One region of the Arthrobacter sp. StoSoilA2 genome, then DNA from elsewhere that is predicted to be linked to it. Evidence: riboswitches for the same ligand, from Rfam matches in the RefSeq annotation. Region 1 holds a riboswitch; each other region holds the start of a gene.
The links. A riboswitch is a leader RNA that binds a small molecule or an ion and turns the genes downstream of it on or off. The one in region 1 is predicted to bind cyclic di-AMP.
Positions count from the first base shown of each region.

Region 2: it holds a riboswitch for cyclic di-AMP, as region 1 does, so the genes downstream of both, LDN82_RS03960 (hypothetical protein) here and LDN82_RS04945 (C40 family peptidase) in region 1, are expected to answer to the same signal.
Region 3: it holds a riboswitch for cyclic di-AMP, as region 1 does, so the genes downstream of both, LDN82_RS01800 (NlpC/P60 family protein) here and LDN82_RS04945 (C40 family peptidase) in region 1, are expected to answer to the same signal.
Region 4: it holds a riboswitch for cyclic di-AMP, as region 1 does, so the genes downstream of both, LDN82_RS20845 (hypothetical protein) here and LDN82_RS04945 (C40 family peptidase) in region 1, are expected to answer to the same signal.

Region 1 is NZ_AP024643.1:1,044,308-1,052,086, forward strand. Features, by position in the region: gene LDN82_RS04910 (helicase-associated domain-containing protein) at 1-162, opposite strand, end outside; gene LDN82_RS04915 (hypothetical protein) at 250-465, opposite strand; gene LDN82_RS04920 (cold shock domain-containing protein) at 722-1,105, shown strand; gene LDN82_RS04925 (DUF3027 domain-containing protein) at 1,114-1,752, shown strand; gene serC (phosphoserine transaminase) at 1,837-2,967, opposite strand; gene LDN82_RS04935 (metal-dependent transcriptional regulator) at 3,272-3,967, shown strand; cyclic di-AMP (ydaO/yuaA leader) riboswitch at 4,157-4,398, shown strand; gene LDN82_RS04940 (M23 family metallopeptidase) at 4,403-5,233, shown strand; cyclic di-AMP (ydaO/yuaA leader) riboswitch at 5,358-5,542, shown strand; gene LDN82_RS04945 (C40 family peptidase) at 5,547-6,275, shown strand; gene LDN82_RS04950 (NlpC/P60 family protein) at 6,374-7,126, shown strand; gene LDN82_RS04955 (HNH endonuclease) at 7,453-7,779, shown strand, end outside.
Region 2 is NZ_AP024643.1:818,543-826,321, forward strand. Features, by position in the region: gene LDN82_RS03935 (hypothetical protein) at 1-550, opposite strand, end outside; gene LDN82_RS03940 (VOC family protein) at 717-1,094, shown strand; gene LDN82_RS03945 (HAD-IA family hydrolase) at 1,140-1,844, shown strand; gene LDN82_RS03950 (pyridoxal-dependent decarboxylase) at 1,895-3,286, shown strand; gene LDN82_RS03955 (MerR family transcriptional regulator) at 3,297-4,055, opposite strand; gene LDN82_RS03960 (hypothetical protein) at 4,253-5,065, opposite strand; cyclic di-AMP (ydaO/yuaA leader) riboswitch at 5,069-5,253, opposite strand; gene LDN82_RS03965 (HAMP domain-containing sensor histidine kinase) at 5,363-6,856, opposite strand; gene LDN82_RS03970 (response regulator transcription factor) at 6,860-7,600, opposite strand.
Region 3 is NZ_AP024643.1:367,018-374,796, forward strand. Features, by position in the region: gene hutG (formimidoylglutamase) at 1-852, opposite strand, end outside; gene LDN82_RS01790 (NCS2 family permease) at 926-2,368, opposite strand; gene LDN82_RS01795 (copper resistance CopC family protein) at 2,482-3,105, shown strand; cyclic di-AMP (ydaO/yuaA leader) riboswitch at 3,255-3,447, shown strand; gene LDN82_RS01800 (NlpC/P60 family protein) at 3,451-4,218, shown strand; gene LDN82_RS01805 (FAD-binding protein) at 4,401-5,093, opposite strand; gene LDN82_RS01810 (universal stress protein) at 5,522-6,559, shown strand; gene LDN82_RS01815 (PEP/pyruvate-binding domain-containing protein) at 6,580-7,779, shown strand, end outside.
Region 4 is NZ_AP024643.1:4,564,751-4,572,529, forward strand. Features, by position in the region: gene LDN82_RS20820 (maleylpyruvate isomerase family mycothiol-dependent enzyme) at 1-482, shown strand, start outside; gene LDN82_RS20825 (alpha/beta hydrolase) at 479-1,285, shown strand; gene LDN82_RS20830 (DUF6480 family protein) at 1,410-1,697, shown strand; gene LDN82_RS20835 (ATP-dependent DNA ligase) at 1,777-2,844, opposite strand; gene LDN82_RS20840 (hypothetical protein) at 2,892-3,125, shown strand; cyclic di-AMP (ydaO/yuaA leader) riboswitch at 3,255-3,406, shown strand; gene LDN82_RS20845 (hypothetical protein) at 3,409-4,794, shown strand; gene LDN82_RS20850 (AEC family transporter) at 5,040-5,960, opposite strand; gene LDN82_RS20855 (helix-turn-helix domain-containing protein) at 6,104-7,318, opposite strand; gene ald (alanine dehydrogenase) at 7,527-7,779, shown strand, end outside.

The sequences.
Region 1 (7,779 bases):
CAACGCCCGTTGAACGCTGACCCGCGCACTTGCCCTGGCTGCCAAGGCAGCGAAGTCCGGGGCCATGGGAGAAATCAGGTCGGGTCGCGCGGCAAACAAGGCCCGCAGCGAATTGTCGCTGCGCGCTTCCAGTTCCTTGCTGAGCGCGCGAATGAGGGACATCAATCCAACGTTACCGCCACCGGGCCGCTCGTGCGTGGCCAGGGCAAAGCTGCCCCGGTTGATTTGCTATTGACGGTGCTTCATTCGCTACTGCCGGCGCCGTTGACGGATGGCGTCCAACACCAGGACCACTGCAAGCATGAAGGCAACCGGCAGCCCATAGAGGGCGGTGGACGTGATCCACACCGGCGCAACTCCACTGTTAAAGGCGATGGCCATGACCGCGCCAACTGCGGCCAAGGACAGGACGGCGATCATGGCGGCAACGATCATGAGGGGGCGGCGGTAACCCGGGGAAGTCATGCGCCTAACGCTAGCAGCAGGGCCACACGGACCAGGCCCATGGGCAACCGCGCCGCAAGCGTGAAGCAAAGGCGCCGCACCGCGTGAAGCAAAGGCGCCGCAAAGCGGCGGCAAAGCATGAATAGGTGGTCCGGCAGGATAACCTTGAAGTAACAGACCAACACGGACCGTGCTGTCTCCCTCGATCCCGCAAATCCCTGCGGATGCGGTGGCGGCACGACGTGTCTCCACAGCAAGAACGAAGAAGGTTGATTACGTGCCCACCGGCAAGGTCAAGTGGTATGACAAGGAAAAAGGCTTCGGATTCCTCGCGGCTGAGGACGGCCAGGAGGTATTCCTGCCCAAGACGTCACTGCCCGCAGGCGTAACCGAGCTCAAAGCCGGTACGCGTGTGGAATTTGGCGTGGCAGATGGCCGTCGCGGTGCCCAGGCATTGGGCCTTCGGGTCCTGGACAAGACGCCCTCCATCGCCAAGGCCAAGCGGATGAACGCCAAGGACCTGGCGCCGTTGGTGCAGGACCTCGTGACCGTGCTGGATAACCTGTCCGGTACTTTGTCTTCCGGCAAGTACCCCGAAGGCAACAAGGCCAAGGCCATCGGTATGGCTCTGCGCAAGGTTGCCGACGAGCTGGAAGCCTAGGAACCGCGATGACTTCGGAATCCGCACAGGACACACAGGCCGGAAGGGACGCACAGGCCAGCCCTGGGGCCGTCACTTCTGCCGCCGACGTCCCTGTCACCGGGGGGAATCCTGTCAACGGGCAAGCCCCTGAAAACAGCGACACCCCTGCGCGGAAGCCGGTCGCAGCGAAGCCGCGGGCAGGCATCCCGGTGTGGCGCACTGGCAAGCCGGATGCGTTCCTGGCCGCCGCCGTCGACGTCGCGCGGGAAGCGGTGGAGACTATCGCGAACCCGGGCGAGGTAGGTGCCCACGTAGGCGCAAAGTCCGAGGGCGACCGCGTGGTCACGCACTTGTTCGAGTCCAAGCTTGCCGGATACGGCGGGTGGCAGTGGTATGCCGTGATCACGCGCAATTCCCGGTCGAAGATCGTCACAGTCAGCGAGCTGGGGCTCCTGCCCTCCGAGGATTCCATCCTTGCCCCGGAATGGGTCCCGTGGGCAAAGCGTGTCCGCCCGGAAGACGAGACACCCTTGGTGGAGGAGACGGTGGAGGAAGTGTCCGAGGAAGCCGTGCAGGCCGAGGAAGACGCTGCCGCCGAAGCCGCCGATCCTGACGCGGTGGATAACGACGACGATGACGACGACGTCGCCCGCCTGGGCGATTAACGGCAGCGGCGCCGTCCGGGAAGAACCCTGACGACGCCGTTTCCTGCCCCTGCGCGGAATTCCGCGGCAGTTACTTCTTCAGATTTATTTCTTGAGTTCGCCCACGACGTAGTCGATGCTGGCGAGCAGGGCCGAGATGTCGTCCGGTTCAATAGCGACGAACGTGGCAATGCGAAGCTGGTTTCGTCCAAGCTTGCGGTACGGTTCGGTGTCCACGACGCCGTTGGCACGCAGGATCTTGGCGATAGCCGCTGCGTCGATGGAGTCATCGAAGTCGATGGTGGCGATGACGTTGGAGCGGTCCTCAGCCTTCGCGACGAACGGTGTTGCGTACTCGGACGCCTCGGCCCAGGAGTAAATGCGGCTGGCAGAGTCTGCCGTGCGCTTGCTGGCGAAGTCCAGTCCACCATTGCTGTTGAGCCACTGCACCTGCGCATCCAAAGTCACCAGCGTGGACAGTGAAGGTGTGTTGTACGTCTGGTTCAGTTTGGAGTTGTCGATAGCGGTCTGCAGGTCCAGGAAGTCCGGAATCCAGCGGCCGCTGGCCTTGATCCGGGCCGCGCGCTCCAACGCTGCCGGGGAGAACAGGCCCAGCCACAGGCCGCCGTCAGAGGCGAAGTTCTTCTGCGGGGCGAAGTAGTAGACATCCGATTCGGCGACGTCGACGTCCAGCCCGCCGGCGGCTGACGTGGCGTCCACCAGGACGAGCGAACCGGCGTCGGCGCCTTCGACGCGCTTTACAGGGGCTGCAACACCGGTTGACGTCTCGTTCTGGGGCCAGGCATAGACGTCAACCCCGGCCTCCGCCTGGGAGACCGGCCGCGTGCCGGGCTCGGACGTGATGATGGAGGATGCATCCAGGAAGGGGGCTTTGTTGGTGGCCGCGGCAAACTTGGAACCGAATTCACCGAAGGAAAGGTGCTGGGCCTTTTTCTCAACGAGCCCAAAAGCTGCTACATCCCAGAAAGCAGTGGAACCGCCGACGCCGAGGACAACCTCGTAGCCCTCGGGTGCACGGAAGAACTGGCTGAGTCCTTCGCGGACCGAACCCACCAGGTTCTTGACCGGCGCCTGACGGTGGGACGTGCCAAGAATGGTGGTCGATGCGGCAGACAGGGCCTGGACCTGTTCCGGGCGGACCTTGGACGGTCCCGCGCCGAAGCGTCCGTCCTTGGGCAGCAGGTCGGCGGGAATAGTGATGCTGTTGTCGCTCACGTGTGGCTCCAATGGGTATCGGTTAGAGAGGGGGAGGTGGGCAGGTGGCATCGGCTGCCCCTTCGACTCCCTCATTCTGCCTGACCGGGCCCACCGTCAGGAATCTGCGGGTGTCATAGTCCGCCACGTGGAATGCCGGACCACCACAGGCATTCCGGCCCAGGGAAAAATTATCCAGAGTAATTCCAAATAAGCTAGGCTTGGATTGACGTTCCGGAGGTGTCGGTTGCACACCGTCCACCTTGGCTGGGACGCGGTACGGTGGAGATTACGCAAGAAATGCGTTCGAGGAGAGCTGAGCTGGATGACGGATCTGATCGATACCACTGAGATGTATCTTCGGACCATTTTGGAGCTTGAAGAAGAGAACATCGTGGCTCTTCGCGCACGCATCGCGGAGCGTCTGCGGCACTCGGGTCCCACGGTTTCCCAGACCATTGGACGCATGGAGCGTGACGGCCTGGTGATTGTGTCCAACGACCGCCACCTGGAGCTGACCGAAGTCGGGCGCAAGCGGGCCACCGAGGTCATGCGGAAGCACCGCCTTGCCGAGAGGCTCCTGGCGGACGTCATTGGTCTGGACTGGGCATACGTTCATGACGAAGCATGTCGCTGGGAACACGTCATGAGCGAACGGGTGGAACGGCGGCTCTATGAGTTGTTGGAGCACCCCACAGAGTCACCATATGGCAATCCTATTCCGGGCTTGGAAGCCCTTGGCGGCCTCGCCAACAAGCCTCTTTCCCGCGTGGACGTGAACCTGCTGCATGCGATGGACGGGTACGCTGCCGATTCGCGTGTAGTGGTCAGCCGGCTTGCTGAACCCATCCAGGTTGAGCCCGAGCTCCTCACCCAGCTCGATGAAGGCGGAATTCGTCCTGGCGCAACCGTCTCCTTGGAACGGGTGGGGGAGTACATCTCCGTCCGCGTTCCGGGCATTGAAGGAGCACTGGAGTTGCCTCCCGAGGTCGCTGCGCACGTCTTCGTCGCCGTCAGCTGACTCTGACTTGCCCTGACCACGGGAGTGTCGGATCTCACTTTGTGGTGGTTGGCGCGCGTGTGACCTGCGGCTTTCCGCGACTGATGATATGGAGCACCCGCAACACGGTCGTTTTGGAAAGATAACGAATTTATTACTGCGGGCTTTAATCACCTATAGTTATCTACTAGCGCCGATACCAAAGCGTTACCTGATCTGGAGCCGAGCTCTGCCAGCAGATCAGGTGTGTCATCAACTACTGGCAGAGGCGGGGGAACCACAAGCGGCTGCCTAAAGAAGCAGCCTTGGGGTGAAGTCCGCAGCAGAAGTGCCTACTAACGCAAGTCCTTCCGGGGATACCTGTGTGCCGTTTGCGCTTCGTGCGGACCGGGTCTTTGAACTCTCTGACCCGAATCCGACAGCTAACTTCGCAGGCTTTCCAGAGAGGAACAGAGTTTGACATCGCAGAACGTCAGGGGCCGTCGCCGTGCGTCCGGCCCCACTGCTGAGCTGCGGCCAGCCCGCGCCGCAATGGAGATCCGGCCACGCGACACCCCGCGTCAGGTGCGCCGCCGTAAGAGCCCGTTGCGCCAGGTAGCCGACTTCGCGTCAGCCAGTGGTGTAGGGCAGAAGGCCGGTGTCGCGCTTGCAGCCACCGGACTTGCCCTGACTGTAGGTCTGCCTGCCACAAGCCCCGTCATGGCCACGTCGGAATCGGGCCAGACCGAGGCGGCGCTCTCCGTGCCCGGTGGCAGCCAGCCCGAAGTTTCTGCAGCAGCCTCTGCCAAAATCGATTTCAGTCGTGCCGCAGTGGCCACAGCCGCTGACCCGGACGGCAAGCTCAAGCAGCTGTTGAGCGCCCAGTCAGCGGGGAGCATTCAGCGTGCTTCCTCACTTGGCACCTTGGGAAGTCCTCTGGACAAGCTGGTCACGGCATCGCCGTTTGGCTACCGCGTCAGCCCCCTTACCGGCGGCACCGGTGACTTCCACCGTGGCCAGGACTTCGTGGCCCAGTGCGGAACCGCCGTCCACGCCGCCGCTGCAGGCAAGGTCACGTTCGCCGGGTGGCATGAGTACGGCGGAGGCAATCGCGTTGTGATTGATCACGGCAACGGCCTTGAGACCACGTACAACCACCTGTCGTCCTTCAACGTCAAGGTGGGGCAGACTGTCAGCCGCGGCGATACCGTCGCGCTGAGTGGCACCACAGGAGCATCTACCGGCTGCCACCTCCACTTCGAGGTCCAGGTAAACGGCGAAGTCGTAGATCCCATGGGCTGGCTCTGAGCAATTTGATGGTTGTCTCTCGCATCCATGACACGCCCCGTGACCTGAATGTGACATTCACGAACATCTGTTGTACCGTCTAAAGCGCATCGGCTTTTTAGGGGGCCGGTGCACTTGAGTGGATTGCCTAGCTCTGCCACCACTCGAGGTCCGTTCGCAAAAATCGTCTGGCAGGGGCGGGGGAACCAATTTTGGTCTTCGAGTCAGAAGACCTTGGGGTTAAGTCGCAAAAGCTTCCTTGAAGCCGCGCGGCCGGATGACTCCCATCCGAATCCGACAGCTCACCTCGCAGGCATTGGGAGAGGCTACCTTCGTGTCATCACGCACTACCCCTGCGCGCCATCGCGCCGAATTGGTTCGCACGAACCCGTTGAACACCCTTTCCAAGGCTGTCTCAACCAATGCAGGCACCGTAGGCCGCCAAGCCGCCGTTCTGGCCGCAGCCTCGGGGCTCGTTCTCAGTGTTGGACTCCCGGCCCAGGCCGCTGACACCGACGTTTCGAAGTCGGAATCTTCCAGCACCCAGCAGTTGGTCGCCACCGCAGTTGTTACCGCGGAGCCCACCGCAACGGTTTCCTTCGAAAGCCCCGTTGTGGTCACCAAGGAAGCTCCCAAGGTTCAGCGGGCCTCCCAGCGCACGTCGACCGAAGACCAAGCGAACAGCACCCTCGGTGCCCTGTCCTCCAAGGCCAAGGATGCTGCTTCAAGCGCGGCAGCCTCCGGACTTGCAGCAATTGCCTACACCGGCATCGGCCACCCCTACGTTTGGGGCGGCACTTCCCCCAACGGCTGGGACTGCTCCGGATTTACCCAGTGGGTTTACGCCCAGGCCGGCATCAGCATCCCCCGCGTCAATGCCTGGACGATCATGACCCCCACCAGCACCCCTGCCCCTGGCGACCTCGTCGTTCAGAACGGCGGAGCCCACGTGGGCATCTACGTCGGCAACGGCATGATGATCAGCGCTTTGAACCCCAGCCAGGGCACGCTCCTGCACTCCGTGGCCTCCACAGGCACATCCTCGTTCTACACCCTCCGCTAGGAAATCCCATTCGGGGTAAGCCAGCATGCCCCCCAAGTGCTGGCAGCCCATAACCCGCGTGCGGTCCCAGCGTGCGCGGCTACGAAAAGAGAGTAATCATGACCAGTGCAAACAAGGTTGCACGGCATAGAGCTGAGGCCCCCAAGACCAGCTCACTTGCCGTCATTGCCAAGGCTGTCAGCGACAACGCCGGTGGCGTTGGCCGTCAGGCAGCAGTGATCGCAGCTGCGTCGGGCCTTGTCCTGACCAGCGGAGTCGCTGCAAATGCTGCGGACACCAACGTTCAGCGGGAATCTACGTCTGCCTCCACGCTTGACGTGCAGTCGGTTGCCCAGGCCACCATTGCTGCTGATTCCAGCGTTGCCATCTCCTATGAGCGCCCGGTGGTCAAGACTGAGGAAGCCCCGGCTCCCGTCGTCCAGAAGGCGGCTGCCAAGGAAGCTCCGGCTGCCGGTGGCACCGCAACTTTGGCGGTCAACGCTGACGCGTCCGCAGCCAAGGCGCCCGCTGCATCCAGCGGCCTCGGTGCAGCTATCGCTGCAGCGGCCTACGCACAGCTCGGCGTCACACAGGACTGCACCATGCTGGTGACCAACTCGCTGGCCGCGGTCGGTATTCACTTCCACGACTGGCCGGCCGGCTATCTCTCCCTCGGCCGCACGGTCAGTGCAGCTGAAGCCCAGCCCGGCGATCTCGCTTACTACGCCAACGGCGGCTATGGCGGAATGGCCCACATCGCGGTTTACGTCGGCAACGGCATGGCAGTCCACGGTGGATGGAACGGATCCACCACGGCACTGTTCAGCGTGAACGTTGGCTCCGGCCCAGTTTTCATCCGCGTCAACGGCTGATCACTTACTTTGCGGAACACCCCGTAGGCTCAGGCCGGCGGGGTGTTCTGCTTTAACCACCAGTTTTCGTGACAGCAAGAGAAGCGGGCTGCCGACACCCAAATCCGGGGGGCGCAAGTCCGATTCCGTGGCCTCAGGGAATGTGCGCGTCCTCTGCAAGGTGTCCCGCGCATGAATTTTCGCCAACACCACAGCCGAAACGACAGAAAAATTCGTTGATACGGCATACAAGTGCTTACCCTTGTGTTGTCGATCCACAGCCCGTACAAGCAGAGGGCAGCCGGCCCTCGTGCCCCTGACGGGTGCGGCCGTGAAGAGGTACGTGCATGCGCACACTCGTTCTGAATGCTGGATATGAACCGCTGGCGGTAGTAACCTTCCGCCGGGCGCTGGTCCTTGTGCTGACTGGAAAAGCTAGCGTAGTGGCCGAAGGCGACGAGCCTGTCGTCGGGCCACAGGAGATTCTCGGACGACCATCCGTGATCCTTCTCAACCGCTACATCCGGCCCCGGTACAACAGGATCACCGCCGTGAGCCGCCGCGGGGTACTCCGCCGCGACGGCCATCGCTGCGCCTACTGCGGGAAAACAGCCCACACCATAGACCACGTCCACCCCAAATCCAGGGGCGGCGCGGATTCCTGGGAAAACCTG
Region 2 (7,779 bases), 230 kb from region 1:
TTGTTTTCACGTCCCGTGAGACAGTGCCGGTATCGGCCAGGACACGTTGGTAGGGCGTCGCGGGCGCGTCGTAGGTTTTGGTGATCTTCGCCCCGGTCCGGACCTTCGCGAGGAGTTTCTGTTGCGGTCCGAAATGGTTCGTCAGCAGCCGCTGCAGCGCCCAGATCAGGTTCAAGAGTTCCAGTTCGGCGGCGGTGTCGTAGCGGTGGTAGCCGACGGTCTGGCGGACGATGTGCCAGTTCTTCTGTTCCACGTGCGCCCCGTCGTTCTTGTTCCCGGAGCGGGATCGGGTGAACGTTAGGCTCTCCTGTTCGCACCAGGCCAGCAGCTCCCAGTTGATGAACTCCGTGCCGTTATCGGAATCGATGCCAAGGATGGGGAACGGGAACGCGGCGGTCGCGTCTTTGATGGGCCGCAAAGCCTTCCGGGCATGGTCCCGGTGCCAGCCCGTCGTCGCGCACAACTCGTTCAGAACCTGTTTCTTCGCCGCCCGGTCCGAGCGGGCATAACGGGTGGCAATCGCCTTGGTGACAGCCCTGCGTTCACTCATCGAAAGCTCCATGGCTCACACTGCCGAAGCGGCGGACACCAGCCCCGGCGGACACGCCGCTACGCGGGCATTCTCAAATGATTCCTCGAATACCGCTACGCGGGCATCTTTGATGAGTCAACGCGGCCCCTACCGCTTTCCGGCGTGCCCGGTTAGCCTGTGGCGCATGGACTGGAAACTTGAACTGGTGTTTGTCCCTGTGTCCGACGTGGATCGCGCGAAGGACTTCTACGTCAACAAAGTTGGTTTCAACGCCGATTTCGATGAGCGTCCCATGGACGGCATCCGCTTTGTGCAGTTGACTCCGCCGGGTTCGGCTTGTTCCATCGCCATCGGCGAAGGGCTCAGCGATGCCCCTCCGGGAACAGCGCCATCCCTGCAAATGGTGGTGAGCGATATCAACAAAGCGCACGAGCACCTCAAGGCCAATGGCGTCGAAGTCAGCGATATCGATGTCCAGGACTGGGGACACTTCGTCCACTTTGCGGACCCGGACGGCAATAAGTGGGCTGTGCAGTACATTCCGCACCGGCCCAACGGCTAGGTCACAGTTCGACGCCACCCCTGCATGGTGCGGCAGGATGGAGCCATGAGCCATCCTGCCGAACCAACCTCGCCTTCCGCACAAGCCGAACGATCGCCAACCCTGACCGTCCGTGCTGTCCTGTTCGACATGGACGGAACACTGGTTGACTCCACAGCGATCGTCGAGCAGGTGTGGCTGGAATTCGCGGAACGATACGGCCTGGATTACAACGAGATCCTGCGGACGTCCCACGGCGTGCAAGCAGGCGATACTGTGCGCCGGTATGCTCCAGCAGGAGCCGATCTTGAAGCCTTGACTGCCGAGCTCGGCCAGATGGAACGAACGCGGACCGACGGCGTGATTGCCCTCCCTGGCGCCGAAGCGCTGCTCGCTGCCTTGCCGGACGACGCCATTGCGCTCGTCACATCCGCGGACCGCATCCTTGCCGATATCCGGATGAAGGCCGCTGGCCTTTCCATGCCAACTACTGCGGTCACCGCCGAAGGCGTTACGCGCGGCAAGCCGCACCCGGAGGGGTACCTCAAAGCCGCAGCATTGCTGGGCGCGGAACCAGCCGACGTCGTGGTTTTTGAGGACGCCCCGGCAGGTATCGCAGCCGCCCGGGCCGCCGGGATGCGAACCGTGGTGGTCGGCGACGCCGGTGGCGAGCTTGAGCCGGGCATGTGGCGTATCCCCGACTACTCCGCAGTCACCGTCACTGCCGTGAAGGACGACGACGGCGGTCACCTCATCAGCTTCACGCTTTAGTCTGTTCGCCTCCGCTGTTCCAACCAGTGAAGCGGGAGTAGGCTGTGCGCATGTCTGCGTTGCCGGAGGCGTACGGTGCTGCACTGGAGCGGGCCATGGCGCACGCTACGGATTGGCTTGCATCGGTGCCCGGCCGTTCTGTCCGGCCCACGTCCGACGCCGACCAAGTCGCTTCGAGCCTTCTTTCGAGACTTCCCGATGAAGCAACGGACGCGGCTGACGTAGTAGATGAGCTCGCCGCATTGGCTGAGCCCGGGTTGATGGCAATCCAGTCCGGACGCTTCTACGGCTGGGTCATGGGCGGGACGTTGCCCGCTGCCATGGCTGCAGATTGGCTTGTCTCGGCATGGGACCAAAATGCCGGGCTCAGGTTTGCGACCCCGGCCGCCGCCGCGATCGAGGAATCCGCAGCGGCGTGGCTCCTGGAGTTATTGGATCTTCCGCGAGGGTCCGACGTCGGATTCACCACTGGCGCTACCACCGCCAACTTCGCCGGGCTGGCTGCCGGGCGTCAATACCTGATGGACGAGGCAGGGTGGGACCTCGCGGACCTGGGCCTGACCGGGGCGCCCCGGATCACCACGTTTGCAGGCCGCGAACGGCACGCCGCCGTGGACCTCGCCCTGCGGTACCTGGGGCTGGGAGCCTGCGTTCCCGTGGACACTGACGATCAAGGCAGGATCCTGCCGGAGGCACTCGCGGATGCCATGGATGAACAACCCGGCCCTTCCCTCGTGTGCCTGCAGGCAGGCAATCTGCATTCCGGAGCGTTCGATCCGATGTCCGAAGCCATTGCTGTAGCCCATGACCGCGAGGCCTGGGTGCATGTGGATGGCGCATTTGGATTGTGGGCTGCGGTCAGCCCACAACTGCGCGGGCGGCTGGCCGGAGTAGAGGCAGCCGATTCGTGGGCCACCGATGCCCACAAAACATTGAACGTCCCGTACGACTGTGGCTTGGCCATCGTCTCCCGGCCGGAAGCGCTGAGACGCGCCTTCAGCGTCCACACGAGCTACCTCATTGCAACGGAGACCGGACTGGGCGATCCGTTCGACAAAGTTCCGGAACTGTCCCGTAGGGCCCGGGGCATCCCGGTATGGGCTGCCCTCCGTCAGTTGGGCCGGTCCGGAGTCATTGCCATGGTGGACAGGCTTGCAGCAAACGCCCGCGCGTTGGCGGAAGGCCTCGCTGGTATCCCGGGCGTGGAAATTCTCAACGATGTCGTTTTCACGCAAGTATCGGTCGTCTTCGGAAGTGATGACCGCACACGCCGCGTTACTCAGCGGCTCATGGCCGAAGGCATTGTGTGGATGTCCGGTTCCTCGTGGCGCGGACGCGATATCCTGCGAATTTCGGTGAGTAACTGGTCCACGGACGCAGGTGACGTAGCTGCCTCCATCGCAGCCGTTCGAGGTGCGGCAGAGGCCGAACCGGAAGCATAGAGGCGTCCTGTTACAAGGCCGAGCGCGCCTTCTCCAGGTATGCCATCAACCCGCCCAGCTGCTCAGCGGTCCACGGCAGTCCCGCGCTGATGGCCTGGCTGTTTTCCTGCCAGGTTGCACGTGCTGCGGCTTTGGTGTCCTCACTGGAGTGGAACATGGAACCTATGCCGTCCCATGAGCGCACCCATTCCTGGACTGAGGGGTCCGTGACGGGCCTGTCGGCTTGGACGTGCGCCAGTCCTTCTTCCACAAGGGCAGCCCACTGCTTCTTGGCAGCTTCGACTTTTTCTGCGCCGAGTTCTTCCCGCTTGTCCGCGAGTTGCTGGCGTTGTTCGGCTGTGAAGTTGTTTTCGAGCACGGTAATCATCTCCAACGTTGACATGAATTGTTCAGGGGTGGGCATGGCGTGTCCGTCCATGCGTGACAACAGCTCGCCCAAACGGTTTTGGAGCGCTTGGAGTTGCCGGGCGTGCTCCTGCACATGGACCAGCTGCTGTTGGAGGAGGCCCCGAAGGGACTCCAGATCATCCTCGGGCGCTTGCAGCGCCTTGCCGATGGCCGCGAGCGGAAGCCCCAGCATCTGAAGCGATCTGATCCGGTATAGCCGGCGTAGGTCGCCCTCCGAATACCTGCGATGACCGGACGATGTCCTTTGGCTTGCGGACAGCAGCCCGATCTCGTCGTAGTGGTGGAGCGTCCGCACGCTGACACCACATGCTGTGGCCAGCTCACCGATGCTCCACGGCCCGGATCCTGTTGTTCCCGTCATGGGCACAACGCTAAGTCCTGACGCAACGTCAGGTGCAAGTGGGTGTGAAACCCGGAAGGCACATTTAACGCGAAAACCGCCCCGCCTCCCGCCCGGGCGCATCAGTACTGCTGCGAACGGCGGAAAGCGGGGCGGCAATCGGGCCCTGCATGGTTTGAGCCCGCTGGGGTGGGCTCAAGCCTGCTTATTGAGTCGGCTTAGTACCAGTTGTTGGCCAAGTGGAAGGCAAGGGCCGCCGAGGGGGAGCCGTAGCGTTCCTTGATGTAGTTCAGGCCCCACTTGATCTGGGTCTGGTAGTTGGTCAGCCAGTCATCGCCTGCGGTTGCCATCTTCGAAGCGGGCAATGACTGCACGATTCCGTAGGCACCACTGGAGGTGTTGGTCGCGGTGGTCCGCCAGTTGGATTCCTTCTCCCACAGTGTGTTCAGGGCAGTCATTTCACCCGGACCCCAGCCGTAGTTGGCGAGGATGCTGGCGGCGTATGCCTTGGCAGCGGCGGGATCGTCCACGGCCTTGGGAGTGGCGGCTGCGGCTGCGGCTGCAGCAGCGGCGGCATCGGCAGCCTGCTTGGCGGCTGCATCAGCGGCAGCCTTTTCGGCGGCGGCCTGTGCGGCAGCTGCCTGGTCGGCGGCGGCTTTCTCGGCCGCAGCCTTTTCGGCGGCGGCTTGTGCCGCAGCTGCCTGGTCTGCAGCGGCCCTGTCTGCAGCGCCCTTCTTGGCAGCAGCATCCAAGGACGCTGAGATTTCAGCTGTTTTGTTGCTGGCCTGGGCGGTAGCCTGCGTCTCGGACGCCCGGCTCGTTTCGGGGAGATTGAATGCGGCGTTTGCGGCCTGGCCAAGCGATGCGACGCCCAATGCTGCGGCAACGACTCCTGCAACAACGGACATTCGTTGCCCGGTCTTGCCGCGGCGTGCAGCGTTCTTCAGAACGGTTTGCGACTTCGTCAGGGGAGCGTTGTGATCGTCACGGTGACGCGCGGAAGGGCGCGTCTGATCGTTGAATTCAGACATGTGTGATTACCTCTCAGCGCCTGCGGAGTTAGCTGTCGGGTTCGGATGAGGTCATCCGGCCGCGCGCGTAGCTGCGGCTTCACCCCAAGGGCAAGGAAAGTACTGTGCCCGGAGACTCTGGGTCCCCCGTCTCTGCCTCGAATGAGAACGGAACTCCGGGAAGTGGCAGAGCTCGGCGCATCCCGGGTGTGGGCCAGTTAGGGGCGACCCACCCTTTCGAAGGTACAGGAGGTTTCGGCTTAAGTCACATTTGGGTAACAGAGATCACGTTCACGGCGAGTCATGTTGCCTGATTCGTTATATGCGTTCGTTCAAAGCTGCGGGGAGTCGGAGAGTGAACTCCGTGCGTCCCGGCTGGGACGTTACTTCCACACTGCCGCCATGCGCCTGGACGATGGATTCGACGATTGACAAGCCCAATCCGGAGGTCCCTTCCGACCCCGATCTCGCCGCGTCAGCCCGGGCAAAACGCGAGAAGATTCGCCCCTGGAAAGCAGTCGGAATACCAGGCCCGTTGTCCGTGACGGTGACCACCGCGCTACCGTCGGCGGAAAGCATGACGCCTGCGACCACCGTGGTACCTGGATCGGTGTGCTTGCGGGCGTTGGACAGCAGATTGGCCAGCACCTGATGCAGCTGGGTTGCGTCCCCGCGCACCGTAATGGGCTCGTCAGGGAGTTGTAGCTTCCAGATGTGGTCCGGTGCCATCACCTTTTCGTCGCTGACTGTCTCGATCACCAGCTGCGTCAGGTCCACATCCGTGACCTTCAACGGCTGGCCTTCATCCAGGCGCGCCAACAACAACAGGTCCTCCACAAGCGTGGTCATCCGTTCCGACTGGCTCTGGACCCGCGCCAGCGACTTCCTGCCGTCCTCCGTGAAGTTCTCCGTCATACGAAGCAGCTCGGTGTATCCACGGATGGCGGTCAGCGGTGTCCGAAGTTCGTGGGAGGCATCGGCAACGAACTGCCGGACCTTGGTTTCGCTCTCCTGACGGGCTTCCAGGGCCCTGGAAACGTTGTTGAGCATTTGGTTCAAAGCGTGGCCCACGCTGCCAACTTCAGTTCCAGGATGAGCGGCCGACGGCGGTACGCGCACCGCGAGTGCCACCTCACCGGCGTCGAGGGGAAGGCGCGATACTTTCGTTGCAACCTCCGAGAGTTGCTCCAGTGGCCGCATGGTCCGGCGGATGATGACGGTGCCGGCGAGGCCGATCAGCACCAGGCCGCCAAGTGAAACAAACACCATGGTCCATACCAGCGAGGCCTCGGCATTTTGCTTGTCAGCCAACGGCAGGCCTGTCGCAATCACATCGCCGTAGTTGGTCTCAACTGCCACCAGCCGATAGTCGCCGTTGGACAATGAACGGTCTACGGGCCGGTTGTCGCGGGGGAGCGATAGCAGGATCTGCTTGTCTTCTGCCGAGAGTGCGACGCGGCGACCGTTTGCGTTGAGGAAGCCCGAGTTGATGACCGTGGAACCATCGATCCTCGCGTTAAGTGTCCCGGCGCCTTGGCCACGGGCCTCCAGCGGATCCGGCCGACCGCTGGAGGGAAAGTTCGACGGCGGCCTGCCGAAGTCATTCGCGCGGCCTGATGCCTGCTCCAACTGCTTGTCGAGCTGTTTGTTGAAGTACATGTCCATGGAGGCGTAACTAACCACTCCAACTGCACCGCAAATCGCCACCAGCAATGCCATCGCCACCAGGACCAACCGCGTGCGCAGATGCCAGGTGGAGGGATTGAGCCAGTTCCGCTGGGTCTTGCGGGCTACTCCGGAAGAGGTGGACAAGATTCAGTCCGCAGGCTTGATGACGTAGCCAGCGCCACGGATGGTGTGGATCATTGGCGGGTGGTTGGCTTCGATTTTCTTGCGCAGGTAGGAAATGTACAGTTCCACGATGTTGGCCTGCCCGCCGAAGTCATAGTCCCAGACGCGGTCAAGGATCTGTGACTTGCTGACCACCCGCTTGGGGTTCTCCATGAGATAACGAAGAAGCTCAAACTGCGTTGCCGTGAGCTGGATGTCCTCGCCGGCGCGCGAAACCTCCCGTGTGTCCACGTTGAGGGTGAGATCACCCACTACCAGTTCCGCGGTATCCATGGCCGCAACGCCCGAGCGTTGTACGAGACGGTGCAGGCGCAGGAGAACCTCCTCCATGCTGAAGGGCTTGGTGACGTAGTCGTCCCCGCCGGCGGCCAGGCCAACGATGCGGTCCTGGACAGCGTCCTTGGCCGTGAGGAACAGTGCGGGCACTTCCGGCGCGAAGGCGCGGATCCGGTTGAGGACCTCGACGCCGTCGAATCCTGGAAGCATCACGTCCAGCACCAGCACGTCGGGGCGGAAGTCCTTGGCAAGCTTCACAGCTTCCGGTCCATCGGCTGCCACCGCTACGGACCAGCCTGCCATGCGAAGGCCCATGCTCATGAGCTCAGCGAGACTCGGTTCGTCGTCCACCACCAAGGCTCGGATGGGGGAGCCGTCCGGGTGGGAAAGCTGGGGAAGGTTGTTCGTCATGGAGTGCGGGGATGCCATGTGACAACTCTCCATTCTGCTGGTTTGTCGAAGCTTTGCCGGTCCTGTGAGGATGCTGTGAGGTCAACACTAGCCACGTGGGAGTTCAATGGCAGGCGTTGCGGGAGTGCTGCAGTGAATACTCGCCTTCTACGGCTTGTAGCAGATTTTGAGGGAAAAATTCGAGCTTGGAGCAGGTT
Region 3 (7,779 bases), 680 kb from region 1:
TGCCGCTACTTGACGGCAAACGGCACTGATCACGGACAGCGGCACCCCAAACGCGGCGGGGGCACTGACGCCGGGCGCCACCGAAGCAGGCAGGACGTCCAGGTCGATCGTCAAGTACAGCACATCGATTCCAGCCACGAAATCGGCTACGAACGTCTCGACGCGCTCCGCGGAACAGTCCTCGTCCAGCAAGTACTTCACGCCCAGGCGGTCAGCGGTGTCAAAGAGCGTGCGCGTGTTGTTGGGCTCCGAGATTCCGACGACGGCGTACCTCAGTTCGCGTCCGGCGGCGGTTTCTTCCTGCGCCATCTGCAGGAATGGAGTCCCGGAGCTCGGGGTCGGCTCGTCGCGCAGGTCAAAGTGGGCATCCAGGTTCAAGACACCCAAGCGCTTTCCGCTGCGCACCGCATTGGATCCGGCAACGCCAAGGTAGCTGGCAAATGCCGTCTCGTGGCCGCCGCCCAGCATCACGGTGAGGTTTCCGGCGTCGAGCAGTTCCGAGACGGCGCGTCCGGCGCGCTGCTGGCCTTCTTCCAGTGAGTCGTCCTCCACAACCACGTCGCCGGCGTCGAACACGTCACGGTCCAGGTGGAAAGCCAGCGGAGCCAGCGCCGAGCGGATGGCGGCCGGAGCCGCGGAGGCACCCGCACGGCCCTTGTTGCGCCGCACTCCGGCGTCGCTGCAGAAACCCAGCACGACGGCGGGACGCGAGGCGCCGGGAATGGCCGGGGAAGTAAGGGGCTGGACGACCTGCCACCAGCGGCGATGTTCGTCGCCGTCGCCGTCAAAGCGGCCGGTCCATGGTGTGGGAAGGACGTCTACGGAAGGGTTGGTGCTGGTGTTTGGAGCCATGCTTTAAGCACACCCCACCAGCGGGCCAAAAAACAGCTGCAGCGTGCTGCAGTGTCCGGGATGCCGGACATCGCTACTTGACGCCCAACAACTCCTCCACAGTTCCGATGCCAAAGAACAGCAGGAACGCAGCCGCCACTGCCCACATCAGGGGGTGGACTTCACGGGCACGGCCCTGGAAAGTGCGGATCAGGACGTAGGAGATGAAGCCTGCGCCCAGGCCGTTGGCAATGGAGTACGTGAATGGCATCAGGGCGATAGTCAGGAAGGCGGGAATGCCAACGCCCCAGTCCTGCCAGTCGATCTTGCCAACCTGGGACACCATCATGAAGCCCACCACCACAAGCGCAGGAGCCACGGCTTCGAACGGGACCAGGTTGATGAGCGGCGTGAAGAACATGGCCACCAGGAAGAGCAGGCCCGTGACAATGGAGGCGAGACCGGTGCGGGCGCCCTCGCCAATGCCCGCGCCCGATTCAACGAAGATCTGGTTGGACGAAACGGAGGCTCCGCCACCGACGATTGCGCCCAGGGCATCAACCTGCAGGACGCGGTCCACATTGGGAATGTTGCCGTCTTCGTCCACGGTTCCTGCCTCGTTGGCCAGGCCCACCATAGTGCCCATGGCGTCGAAGAAGATGCTGAGGAGGATCACGAACGCCAACAGCGCAGCAGCCACGAAACCGAGGTGTTCAAAAGCTCCGAAGGGGTTGGCTTTGCCGATCAGGGAGAGGTCCGGGGCGCCCCATTCGGAAAGCGTCGGCGCCACCAGTGACCAGCCACGCGGGTTGACGTTCTTACCGTCGAAGCTGGGACCAATGTGAAGCGTGAATTCGAGGATGGCGGCCAGGGCGGTGGACACCACGATGCCGATCAGGATTGCCCCGCGGACCTTTCGCACCACCAACGCAATGGTCAGGACCAGGCCGACAGCGAACACCAACGTCGGCCAGCCCATCAGCTTGCCATCCACGCCAAGGCCCAGCGGGACCGTGGTGCCGGCGGCATCCGGGATGCGTCGGACAAAACCAGCGTTGACCAGCCCGATCAAGGCGATGAACAGGCCAATGCCCACCACGATTGCCGTCTTGAGCGCTTCCGGGACGGCCCTGAAAACGGCGGTGCGGAATCCGGTGAGTACCAGGATGAGCATGGTGACACCCGAAAGCACCACCAGCCCCATCATGTCCGGCCAGGTCAGTTCCGGGTGGGAGGCAACCGTTACGGCGACGAATGCGTTCACTCCCAGGCCCGTTGCCACGGCGAAGGGGTGCTTCGCCCAGGCGCCCATGAGGATCGTGAGGATGCCCGCAACGAAGGCAGTGGTTGCCGCTACGGCCGTGAAGCCGAGCGATGCTCCGCTCGAGTCTGCCCCGGAGAGGATCAGCGGGTTCAGCACCACGATGTAGCTCATGGCGAAGAAGGTCGCGAAGCCGCCGCGGATTTCCCGCGAGTATGTGGACCCGCGCTCGGAGATCTTGAAGTAGCGGTCGATTGCAGAACCTTGTTTAAGCATGAAGGTCTCCGGGGATCGGGGGAGTTTGCTCTCAAATCCTATGCCCGCCAATGTGGGGTGCTGGAACGGTTCGCCTAGTCTGTAAGGAAGCCAACACTAGGAGAAACCGCCCCATGCGTACCATCCGCCCGCTTCTGGCCGCCGTCGTAGCCGCTCTTGCTTTCGCTTCCGCGTTGCTGCTTGGAGCTGCTCCGGCCTCCGCGCACGACGTCGCCGAATCAACAACTCCGGCCAACGGTGCCCGGGTGGCTGAAGTGCCGGCGTCGGTATCCATCACGTTCAACAACCAGCCACTGGCCATCGGTTCCGGCGTGACCGTCACCGCCGGGGGCGAAAACTGGGCAGATGGCGCAGTGGAAATCATCGACAACAGGGCTGTCCAGAAGCTGCGTCAGGGCGCTCCAGCCGGCGAATACACCGTGGTGTGGCGTGTGGTCAGTTCAGACTCCCACCCGATCGAGGGAAACTTCAAGTTCACAGTTTCCGGCACAAGCACGACGACGGCGAGCGGCTCGGCAGGTGCCTCCTCCCCGGCTTCGGCGGCTGTTCCGACGGCGGGCACAGCGGCCCCCGGTACGGAAAATACTCAGGCGGCTCCGGCAGCTTCCCAGCCCTTCCCCTGGAGCATCATTGGCCTCGCTGTGGTGGCGATCGGTCTCGTGATCTTCCTCGCTGTTACAGCCCGGAAGAAGCTAGCGGCCCCCAACGACCCGGATGGCGAAAATTCCCCGGAATAGCGGGGTTTTCTACATACTTGCGAAGATCTCGAAACGGTTACTGCGACACGCCAAAAACGAACTGCTCGTTACGTAAATGTGACTTTGGGGTGATCTTCCCGTACGGTTGTACCTGTGCCTGTTCCACGTAACGGGCATTCCGGTCTGATTGCCTAGCTCTGCCGCAGTCCGGAATCCGTTCGCAGACAAACCTACGGCAGAGACGGGGAACCCATTTTGGCCCGCTTTCAGAGCGCGCCTTGGGGTGAAGTCACGAAGCTTCCGCTGCACAGCGGGGGATAGTGGCCGGGTGACTCCCATCCGAATCCGACAGCTAACCTCGCAGGCATCGGGAGAGGCTCTTTCATGTCTTCACGCATTCTTCGCGGCCGTCGTAAGGCGGACAGCGTACGTCCTAATCCGTTCATCTCCATCTCCAAGGCTGTTGCCAGCAACGCATCCGGCGCAGGTCGCCAAGCCGCTGTCATCGCAGCAGCTTCAGGCCTGGTCCTCACGGGCTCCATCGCTGCCCACGCAGCAGAGACCCCTGTTCAGCGCGACTCCAGCCCTGCAACTGTCGCCGAGACCGTCACCGAGGGTCCCACCAAGGTTGTTACGGCCGCATCGACGGCCACCATCAACTTCGAGCGCCCCGCGGTTGCTTCCGTAGCGGCTCCCGTCATTGAAAAGCCGGCTCCTGTTGCTCCGGCTCCGGCGGCCAAGAAGGCTCCCGCAACTGCTACCGTCCAGGCCGCTGCAACCACTACGGCTACCGCCCCCGTGGCATCCGCGCCTGCTGCAGCTCCGGCTGTTGGTGGCATCAACGCTGCCATGGTCGCCTCGGCTTACGCCCAGATCGGCATCATGCAGGATTGCACCGCGATGGTGGAACGGGCCCTCGGCTCCGCAGGTATCCCGGTTGGCGACCTCGCACCCATGCAGTTCCTGAACTACGGCAAGGTTGTCAGCGACCCCCAGCCCGGTGACATGATCGTCCAGTCCGGCCACGTAGCCATCTACATCGGCAACGGCCAGGCTATCAGCGGTGGCATCAACGGCAACCAGACGGGCATCCACCCGATCAGCTGGCTCACCGCAACCGGCCCCATCACGTACGTACGCGCTGGCGCCTAAGCTTCACGCTCCAACTCAGAGGCCGGTGCTTTCGAGGACAAATGTCTTCGGAGGCGCCGGCCTTTTGGGTTAATTTTTGTTCTTTTTAGGAACATGCTTTGGTTGGCTCGATCGTTTCAAGGCCAGGGTTCTCTGCCAGGTATCTACGCGCAGGGTTCCAGGTAAAGGCTCCAGGTCAGGTTCTACGCGAGGGCGATGCCCGGCCCGGCGGGGAGGGCCACCTTGGATGAGATCGCTTGCCCCACTGCCTTGGCTTGCCGTAGTACTTCCTTGGGCGTGGGTGTAATAAGTTCCCCAACGCCCACCAAGTGCATCCCGACTGCACGCATGGCTGCCACGAGGTTCTGGCCTATGGCGATTCCCAGATCGGCAAGCATTCGGCGCAGCTGGCTCTGGGCGCAGCGCGTCACCACGATGTGGTCTGCCAGGAGAACCCCGCTGGCTGTATGCACGGCCCATTGACGTGGGGTGGATTCAAGGGGGCCATAGACGCTCATCCCAGCCCTCAGACTGCCCGTGGTCAGGCTTGCGACGGGTCCGTATCCAAGCTGCAACGACGAGTCGCCACCCAGGAAGTCCAGCCGGACAGCGCGTGTGGTGGTGCGGACATCCAAGTGATGGCTGGCGGCGTAGTTGCGCAAATGGCGCAGGATCTCGTTGCGCTCCTGCATTGCCGCGGGGTCTGCTGCGTCGCAGCGCTGGAGCATTCCCGTGTGGACCGCTGGTCCGGTGGTCGATAAAGAACCAAAGCCATCCAGCACGATGGAACCGACGCCGTAGCGGCTGAGCTCGCTGGCAACAGCCAGGCCGGAGAGGCCGGTGCCGATCACCACGGTGGTAGTCCGTTCCGTGACGGAATCAGGAGTGAGTGACACTGCTTGGGTTCCTCCTTGACGTGTGTGCCTTTCGGCAGCGCGCTGGATCGCGTCCGAGTTCCCCAAGCGGCCGCAAATAAATGGCCGGGTTGTGTCCTGGGACACCTTTGCCGGCCATTCGGTGACTCGAACACTACCGAACTTTTTCTGCCATGGATAGCCTCGGCGACAGCGTGTTTTGGATGTTCATCCGCAGCGCAACCCGGCGCGTGGTGAGCGTGCCGGAAACCGAGCCCGGACCGTTATCCACATAGCCCAAAGTCGCCTTGATTCGGCATTGCCAACCGAGAATAGTGGGCATTGGAAGGAGAACCCCGAGGGTTTCTTCGGCCCCGGCTATTGGTTGCGCGCCAGCAAAGGATCACCGGTATGGAGAACCTCTGGCAGAATGGCCGGAACATCAAGCAGTAGGTGGAGAGGCGGGCCCCATGGACCAGCACGGCAGACACATTGAAGAACCACGGGACGGCGGGGACCAGGCTGTGGCGCCTGGTGGAATCGTCGTCGGAGTGGACGGTTCCGAGCATGGTCAATGCGCCCTTGTATGGGCTGCGCGTGAGGCGGAACGGCGCCAACTTCCCCTGCATATAGTCACGGCTTATTCGGTGCCCATCTTCGCAGCGTCCGGCCTCGACGGCGGATACGCCACCGTGGACGATTCCGTGATCCGCGAGGGCGCGGAAGCAATCGTCAAGCAAGCCATGGATAAGGTCTCAAGCTACAACATTGACGTCGATGCGTCAGTGGAGAATGGGGATGCCGCGGGTGTCCTCCTTGACCTCTCTGCGAACGCTGCACTCCTCGTGTTTGGCAGCCGTGGCCGTGGTGGCTTTGTCGGGCGTCTCCTGGGCTCGGTCAGCAGCGCCTTGCCGGCCCACGCAAAATGCCCCACCGTAACGGTCCCGCTGTATTGCGCCGATCGTTTGGGCGAGAACACCGAGGACAAGCACATCAAGGCTGAGCACGCCAAGGCCGGGCCGCGAACGGTGGAAAACGTCGTCGCCGTGGGTGTGGACGGTTCGGAGCAGGCCCGCGTCGCCGTTCTCGAGGCAGCCGAACAAGCCCAGCGGATGGGGGCCAAACTCCGCGTCATCTGCGCAGTCCCGCAGTACAGCGGCTCCTTGGCCTGGGTGCCGGCACCGTTGGATCGCGATGCCCTGTTCGCGGATATCAAAGTCCAATTGGATGCAGGCGTCGCCTGGCTCCGCAGCCACTTCCCGCAGCTGCCCGTGGAAACGGACCTTAGGGACGGCTCACCAGTGGACGTGTTGGTTGAGGCCAGCCGGGGCGTGGAGCTGGTTGTCCTGGGTACGCGGGGCCGGGGTGGTTTCGCGGGCATGCTCCTTGGTTCCACCTCTGATGGCGTGCTCCATCACGCCAAGGGGCCGGTCCTCGTTGTTCCGGACCGCGAGGATCCGCGGCTTGCAGACCGGCCCAAATTCGGACCCATGCTCGGCGCGGCTTAGGGCCATGGCGCGAACCGTCCATGGATAACCAGCAGCCCGGGAAGCATAGGCAGGAAGACAGCGCGGGCCCGGATGTAAACGGGCAAGTCTTCATTCGGGATATTGCGGACATCCGGGCGGACATGCTCCCCGAGGTAGGCGGCAAGGCCGCCAATCTCGGCGAGCTGAATGCCGCCCGACTTCCTGTGCCGCCGGGCTTTTGCCTTACAACGTCGGCCTACCGGTACGCCCTTTCTGCGATTGGAATGGAGGAGATCTTCGCACTTCTGCAGGAGGCCGGAGCTTCGGACCTTGACGAACTGAATAGGCTCGCCGCCCGGGCAAGATCCTTGGTGCTCGACGCCGGAGTTCCCACCGACGTCGCTGAGTCGGTACGGGCGGCGTATCGGAGGTTGGGAGACGCTGCCCCCGTCGCAGTGAGGTCCTCAGCCACGGCCGAGGACTTGCCCTTCGCGAGTTTCGCCGGGCAGCAGGACACTTTCCTGAACGTAGTGGGAGCAGACGCAGTTCTGGACGCCGTAAGCCGCTGTTGGGCATCGCTCTGGACGGACCGGGCAGTGAGCTACCGGACAACCAACGGTATTGACCATGCCACGGTGACGCTGGCCGTCGTTGTCCAGGAGATGGTGGATTCCGCGACGGCCGGTGTGATGTTCACGGCCAACCCGGTGACGGGTCGGCGCCGTGAAGCTGTGATCGATGCCAGCCCTGGTCTGGGAGAAGCCGTAGTGTCAGGCGCCGTTAATCCCGATCAGTACGTAGTTGATATGCAGACCAACTCCATCCTGAAGCGGTCGCTGGGTGACCGGCAGGTAGAAATCAGATCGCTTGCCGGCGGTGGCACCGAACGAATTGAGCGGGCCGGTCAGGCCGCGGCAACCGAGAATCACGCCGTGCAGCCGTGCCTCGGCGATGACCAGATCCACGCGCTGGCCGAGTTGGGAAGGCGCGTCGAGGCCCACTATGGAGCCCCGCAGGATACGGAATGGGCGATCGATTCGTCCGGGAAACTGTGGCTCACGCAGGCAAGGCCCATTACTACCCTCTATCCGCTGACCTCGCGGGTGCCGGCGACTCCCGTTGAGCACGCGTTCCTGAACTTCAGCCTCGCCCAAGGCCTCACCAGGCCTCTGACGCCCATGGGCTTGGCGGGTATCCGCCTGATAGCTTCCAGCGTTGCCCGCAGGGCGGCTTTCGATGTCCCCGATCCACGCTCGGGA
Region 4 (7,779 bases), 1.4 Mb from region 1:
AGACCACCCGTTTGGGCTTCCTCAAGCGAATGATTGAAGCCCGCTTCGACTTCGACCGCGACAACGCCGTGGGGGTGGAACGCGAAAAGGCCAAGGATCCCGGCGGCACACTGACGGCGCTGCGCGCTGTAGTGTCCCGGACATCGGGACCACCGGCGGGGATTGCCACACGATTGGTGGAAGCGTTCGTCCATGGCGAAGACATCCGGCGCCCCCTTGGCATGACACGCAACTATCCGGCCGGGCAGGTCGCGTTGGCTCTTGCTTACCAGGTCAAGACAACAACAAGGATCGGCGGCGGCAAGGAGATAGCCGCGGGCTGGCGACTGGTTGCTACGGACACCGACTTCCAGCACGGCGACGGCTCGGAGGTTCAAGGACCGGCCATTTCCCTGCTTCTCGCTGTTTCCGGACGGCCAGTGTCTGAGGACGAGCTAACCGGCCCCGGGGCTCCGGTATTCCTGGAACAGGCCCGGCCTTGACGGGGCGCCGAAGCAAGCGGAGCACGCTGCTGTCTGCCGACGTCGAGGCCCGCGGTCTAGGTGGTCGGATTCTCTGGACGGAGGGCTCGCCTCCTCCGGGGACGCATGGGAGCGCGCAGCCCGCTTACATCCTTATCCACGGCATCGGCGTCTCGCACCGCTACCTTGCGCGCCTTCACGGCGTCCTGGCAGCGGGCGCACCCACCTTCTCGCTGGACCTTCCAGGTTTTGCGGGTACTCCCAAGCCCGGGCGGCAACTGTCCGTGGAAGACTACGGCGCGTTCATCGCAGAAGCACTGAAGGCCTGCGGCATCGAGTCGTACATCCTGGTAGGACACTCGATGGGCGTGCAGTTCGCCATTGAAGCGGCCCTCCATGCGCCTGAACGCGCCTTGCATCTTGTCCTCATGGGTCCCGTGGTTGACTCACGCCACAAGAACGTGGGGCGGCAGTCGCTTGCCCTGTTCCTGGATGGCCTTCTCCGCGAAAGCCCATCGTCCAACTGGATCGTGATCACGGACTACCTGCAATGCGGGCCCCGCTGGTACCTCACCGAGTTGCCGGTAATGATGAAGTACCCGACCGAGAAGCAGTTGGCCAAAGTCCGGACTCCCGTGCTGGTGCTTCGAGGGAGCCGCGATCATGTGGCCGGGCCGGAGTGGGCGCTTAAGCTCTCCCGCGCGGTGCCCCAAGGGCGCCTCGTTGAAATCCCCGGAGTTGGACACGTCGCCCAACACATGCGGCCGAAGGCCGTGGCCGACGCCATCATGAGCTTCGTCGCTGCCACCTCCCGCCAGAGTTAGGCACTGATGCAAGCACTGATGCACGACGGCGGAACCCGGCGTGGGTGCCCCTTGTTGGGTTTGCGATCTGGAGACTAGGCTGGCCGGGCAAGCACAATAGTAAGTTTGCTTAGGAAGGGTGACCATGACCAGCTATGACCCTGAGGACGATCCCCGGACCTTCGGAGTTTCCGGCGACGCCGAGCCAGCCGACACGACAGGCGACACCGCTGGCGTCACTGCCGGCGACACCGACGATGTCCACACGGATCCCGACATGCGCCAGGACGAGGACGACGATCCTGCAGCTTCCGCCAACCCCGATCCCCTGGACGGCAACGTCACGGGACTTGAGCCTGGAGGCGGCGTACCGCCGGGCGAAACCCCACCCGCGGAGGGCAGCATGAGCAGCGACCAAGGACACGAAGAGTAGCTCGTCCCCAAGCCGCTATCCCGTCGATGGCCAGCAACGTATCAGCGGCCCAGCAACGTATTAGCGGGGGCAACTCCGGTTACGGCAGACTCAGTATCTCCCCGAGGTCATAATCAGCTGGCTCCTCCAGCTGCGAATAGGTACAGCTCTCCGGAGTCCGGTCCGGCCGCCATCGACGAAACTGGGTGGTGTGCCGGAACCGGTCGCCTTCCATGTAGTCATAGGCAACCTCGATGACGAGCTCGGGCCGAAGGGGAACAAAGGAGAAGTCCTTGCCGCCGCTCCACCGGCTTTGCGCGCCCGGCATCCGGGAACCAGTAGCGGCGGCATCTCCTTGGTCGGCCCACTGACCCCAAGGATGCTCGCTGAACTCCGTCTGGTATGGCTCAAGTTCAGCCACCAGGCTTTCGCGCTTGGCCATGGGAAATGAAGCCACCACCCCCACGTGCTGCAGCTGACCGGCGTCGTTATACAGCCCAAGCAGCATCGACCCGACAACCTTTCCCGTTTTATGCCAGCGGAATCCGGCCACCACGCAGTCCGCGGTCCGTTCATGCTTGGTTTTGAACATGACGCGCTTATTCGGTTGATACGTCCCCTCGAGCGGTTTGGAAAGTATGCCGTCAAGCCCAGCACCTTCGAGCTGCACGAACCACTCCTGTGCTTGATCAATGTCCGTCACCGCCGGTGTTACGTAAACGGGCGCCTCAGCCTTGGCCAGTGCCTTCTCCAAGGCGGCGCGACGCTCGGAAAACGGCTTGTCCATGAGGTTCTCGTCTCCCAGGGCTAGGACGTCGAATCCGATGAAGGAGGACGGGGTGCTTTCGGCCAGCATCCGCACACGACTGTCGGCGGGATGGATGCGCTGCTGAAGACCCTCGAAGTCGAGCCTGTTCCCGGTTATGAGGACGATCTCGCCGTCGATCACGCATTTGTCCGGGAGATTCTTCCGAAGGGCTTCCACCAGCTCAGGGAAATACCGTGTCATAGGACGTTCGTTTCGGCTACCCAGGATGATCTCATCGCCATCTTTGAAAACGATGGTCCTGAACCCGTCCCACTTTGGCTCAAAATGGCCCACATCAGGGATCGAAGGAACAGACTTGGCAAGCATGGGCGAAATGGGCGGCATCACTGGGAGGTCCATACGACTATGTTCTACCTGCCGCCCGCGGCGGAAGCTAGTCTTGGGCCATGGATATCTTGGCCGTACTAGTGGCAGTGCTGGCAGCACCTGCCCTCATTGCGGCCCTTTGGTTCTGGGTCTTGCGCCAGAACAGCAAGGGTAAAGTCCGGCGCGGCGCCACGGGTGGGATGCTTGGTGTGGCCGACGAAATTTTCCGACCCGAGACCCATTACGCACACCAAGTCCAAAGGATCCAGTACGAGCTGCCAGCCCCGGCTCCGGCCCCGGAGCCTAAGTCCTAACGGGCCTTCGAGCCGGAAGGCGTCCCGCCCGTTACATTAATGTGACTTTGCTATGCCGCTCATGTACCGTCGAAGAGCGACCCTCATCTCCGCTGGGCCGCTTCCGGGTTGACGCCGAGCTCTGCCGCAAACCGGAATCCGCCAGACCCGCGGCAGAGACGGGGGACCCAGAGTTCCCGGGCCTGATTTTTCCCTAGGCCCTTGGGGTGAAGCCGCCATGTGCGGCCGGACGGCCTCGTCCGAACCCGACAGCTAACCTCGCAGGCGTTGAGAGGCAACCACCATGTCCCCAACCATGGATCAGCCGCGCCGCGCCCAAATAGCGCGCGAGCGTACCCAGCCAACCGGACGCCGTCGGGCCCAACCCAGCGGATCCTCCACCAGCACGCCGGAAGCAGAAGCAGGTTTAGCAGGCGCGACGCCGGAACCCGCCACTGCTTCTATTCCCGCTTCTGCTTCCAATCCCCAAACGGCGGCACCCACCACGCGCGCGGCCGCTCGGGCGGCAGAGCGTGAACGGGCAGCCCAGGCAGCTATTTCTGCTGAGACAGTCCCCACTGAAACTGCTCCAGCAGAAACAGCACCAGCGGATTCTGCAACAGCGGACTCTGCTCCGGCGGACCCTGCTCCCGTTGAGCCGGCAACTGCTGCGATTCCAGCTGTTCAGGCGCCCGAACCCGTCGCGCCCGAACCCGCAGCGAATCCCGAACCTGCCACCGCTGCCATCCCGACCGTTCAGGCGCCCGAACCGGTCGCGCCCGAACCCGCAGCGAATCCCGAACCTGCCACCGCTGCCATCCCGATCGTTCAGGCTAAGAGCCCCGCACAGCTTGCCGCAGCCGCGACCGCCGCCTCTGGTCTCGCAAGCCGGAAAGCCCTTCGCGCACAGGAATCCGGGAGCGGTACGGCCCGAAAGGCGGCAACTGCTGGCGAAACCCCGGCAGGCGGCGCCCCTGCCTTCGGAGCTTCGTCCCTGGGAGCTTCGTCCTTGGGTGGGTCATCCTTCAGCCATGAACCACACGCCGTGCTCACCAAGGCCGCATCGGTCAAAACAATGGGCCAGCGCATGGCGGTCGTCGCTGGGGCCTTGGGCTTGGTATTGACCGTTGGCACCATGAGCCAGGCCTTCGAGCTTCCCTTCTTCGGGCAGGAAACGCCGGCCCAGGAAGCAAGCGACGCAAAGACGGGTAGCGACAGCAGGCAGTCAACTTCGGCTACCCCTGCACCCAGCTCGTCATACGCCAGCGCCTCCGCGTCGTCGGCCACCAGCGAGGCCGGAAAGCCGGCAACCGTAGCAACGCAGTCGTCAGGAGAGGCACCCGACCAGGCGCCGTCGTCGTCCCTTCCGACTCCGCAAGTGTCACTCGCGGATCCTGTTTGGGTGCCTTCGGCAGTCCCGTCGGCTGTTGTTCCCGTCCCGGGCGTGACAACTCCTGTTCCAACCCAGCCGGCCCCGAGCCCGGTTCCGTCGGACACGGTCACCACCCCACCTGCCACGACGACGCCGACCCCCACCGGCACTCCGGCACCTACTCCGGCACCCACTCCAACACAGGCTCCGGCGCCAAAGCCAAAGCCGACCGGCAGTCCCAGCACCACCACACCGTCCAGCGATTCACCCCTGGACCTGGACGGCATACTTGACGGCGCCACAGGGATCTTGAAATGAGCACGCGGCTTCCCAGGACCAGCGCGCACGTCGGATGGCATGGCCGGTACTGCAGCAGCAGCCGCACTGCCACCTTCCGCAATCGGATGGGCCGCTGGAGCTGCCAGCGGTTGCGCCGGGCCTAAGGAATCACAGGAACCGGAATCACGACAACAAGATGAGGCGGGCACCCGACCCTGAACTGCTCCACCCGGGTGCCTGCCTCTTTTGTTTCGTGTGTCGCTTTTTCCCGGCCTCGATCGCTTCTATCCAAGCAGCCACGCAACCATAACCAACGCCCCGATGCACAGGACTGTTGTACAGAGGATGACATCCCGGGCCATTGTCATCCCGCGTCCGTAGGGAGAAGCGAATAGGAAGACGTTCTGTGCGGTTGGCAGTGCGGCCATGATGACGCTGGCCAAGAGGTGCTGACCCTCCAAGCCGAACACGAAGCGCCCCAGCGCCCAGACCACCACTGGCATGCCAGCCACCTTCAAGGTGGTGGCAACTACGGTCTCCACGCGGCCATCGCCCTTTTGGAGCGGCGCCTTGCCAGCCAGCGACATGCCAAAAGCCAGCAGAACCATGGGGACGGCCGCGCCGGCCAGCATATCGATGGGTCTCTGAACGAGCTCCGGAGCCTCCCACCCGGTCAGGGCCATCACCACCCCCAGGCCCGAGGCGATAATCATGGGATTGGAGAAAGGCTGCAACAGCATCCGTTTCCACGAGATTCTTGTGCCGCCCGCCACGCCCAGGACGCTCAGGTAGAAGGGCGCCATGATCAGGAGTTGAACCAGAAGGACTGGAGCAACGTGCTGCGCCGTGCCCACTGCATACAGGGAAACAGGAATACCGATGTTGTTCGCGTTGGCATAACTGCTTGCCATGGCACCAACCGCCGTTTCCGCGACCGGCCGCCGGAAGAACAGAAAGCTCAGCAAACAATAGAGAAGGCCTATGACGGTTGCTGACAGGAGCGCAAGAGGGGCGTCGACGCCGAAGGCGGCACGAATGTCGCTTCCACCTACCACCGTGAACAGCAGTGCAGGATTGGTGATGTAGAAAGCCGTCCGGGTCAGTGCGCTTTGTACATCCGGGGCCAGCACTTTGTAGCGGGCGGCGAAGTAACCCACCGCGATGACCGAGGCGACGATGAGGATCCCCGACACAACGCCGCCCACAGTGCTCCTAAGAATTCGTCAGAAACCGTTTTCTCAGCGTAAGTGACGCCTGGAGGACTGTCCAATTCCGGCCGTTCCGCAGCACACGTTCTACAACACTCGGCGGCCCAAAACACTTGGCGGCCTGAAACCCTGGATATTCGCTAGATCCGGGGCCGCGAAGCCCAGCGCTGTGCCTTCAGTGCAGCGTGCAACTCGAGCCTGATGGCCCCGCTCAACGGATCAGCTCCGATGAGTTGGCGGATCCGGCCAAGGCGGTTGTAGATGCTGCTCCTGTGCAGATGAAGTTTCGCTGCGACGTCCTGCACTGAGCTGTCGTTGTCATAGAGCAGTTCCAGCACGGGCAGGAGTTCGCCGTTCTTGTCCTGGTCCTCCAACGTCCGGAAATGAACGGAACCCGTGTCATCCCAACCGCCCGGCGCCTGAAGACGATCGAAGAGTTGATACACGCCCACCGCCCGGCTCTCCACCAATTCCCCCAGGGGCGGATCCACGGCTGCGGCCTGGGCTGCCACTTTCGATTGCCTGTAGGCGCCCGCCAGTTGCCGGATAACCTGGAACGGCTCACTGATGCCCAGGATCACCCGGTCCACTTTGCGGCCAGCCCGCTTTGCAAGCTCCAATTGATAGTGCACCAGAACCTGGGCGTGATCAGCCCGGCCACCGGATTCGCGGAACAGGACAACGGAATGGGTCTCCGTCCCGGCGCTGAACAGCGCGGCGTTGACACCAATGGTGGACTGCAACGCTGCTGTTCGGTGCGTTAGCGTTGCGGCAATGGGGTCGACGTCGGTTCCGCCGCCATCCGCGTCCAGGATGGTCACCAGTTGCCAAGGACCGCGGCCTTGGATCTCCTTCCAACCGGCCACCGCTGCCACTGCATTCGATTCGCCTGTGCAGGCCGCCAGAAACTCCTGCTCCCGCCTCCTTCTGAACTCCGATTCCGCGGTGTTTGAGTCCAGCAACAAAGCAGCCAACAGGTCCAGTTCGTCACGTACGCCGGGCAGTTCGGCGAGTATCGCCGTCGCGGTTTGCTCCTCAAGGTCCTGCTGCACCCACAAGTAGCCCACCCGGAAACCGCGCACCAGCAGCGGGACGCAAACGCGGCCGAGCATGCCCAGCTCGTCGTTCGCCGGAACAACAACCGGGCGCACCGCCGTCGCGATGCCGTGGGAGAGCTGCCAGGCACTGACATCGCTGGGCACGCGTTTGCTCAGGAGGAAGTTCACCCTCACGCGGTCTGCGTGCGATTGGTTGGAACTGTAGGCGAGGAGGACGCCGTCGAGGTCTTCCAGGGACAGCCCCCTGCCAAGCTTGAGCGCCACGCGTTCAACGATCTCCTCGACGTCCTGCTGCATCCAGAAAGCGTACCAACATCAGGCGACACCTGACGCCCCAGACCTCGACAAATGTCGAGGCGCATAGCAAAAGTTCCTTGAATTTCCGCGGTTTCCATTCAGGCGGGCTACAAGATCCATGTCGCCTGCCTCACAGCCGGATTTATTCTGGAATCACAGCCCACAGCAAATATCCGGCCGAAAAAGCCGCAAACGATGGAGCCAGCAAATGATCATCGGCGTCCCCAAAGAAATCAAGAACAACGAGTTCCGCGTAGCCATCACGGCCGCAGGTGTCCACGAGTTCCGCACTCACGGACACACCGTTCTGGTTGAGCGGGGTGCGGGCCTGGGCTCTGGCATCACGGACGAGGAATACTCGATCGCGGGCGCTGAAATCGTTGCCGACGCGGACGACGTCTGGGGCCGCGCGGACATGGTCATGAAGGTCAAGGAACCCATCAAGGCCGAGTACCACCGCT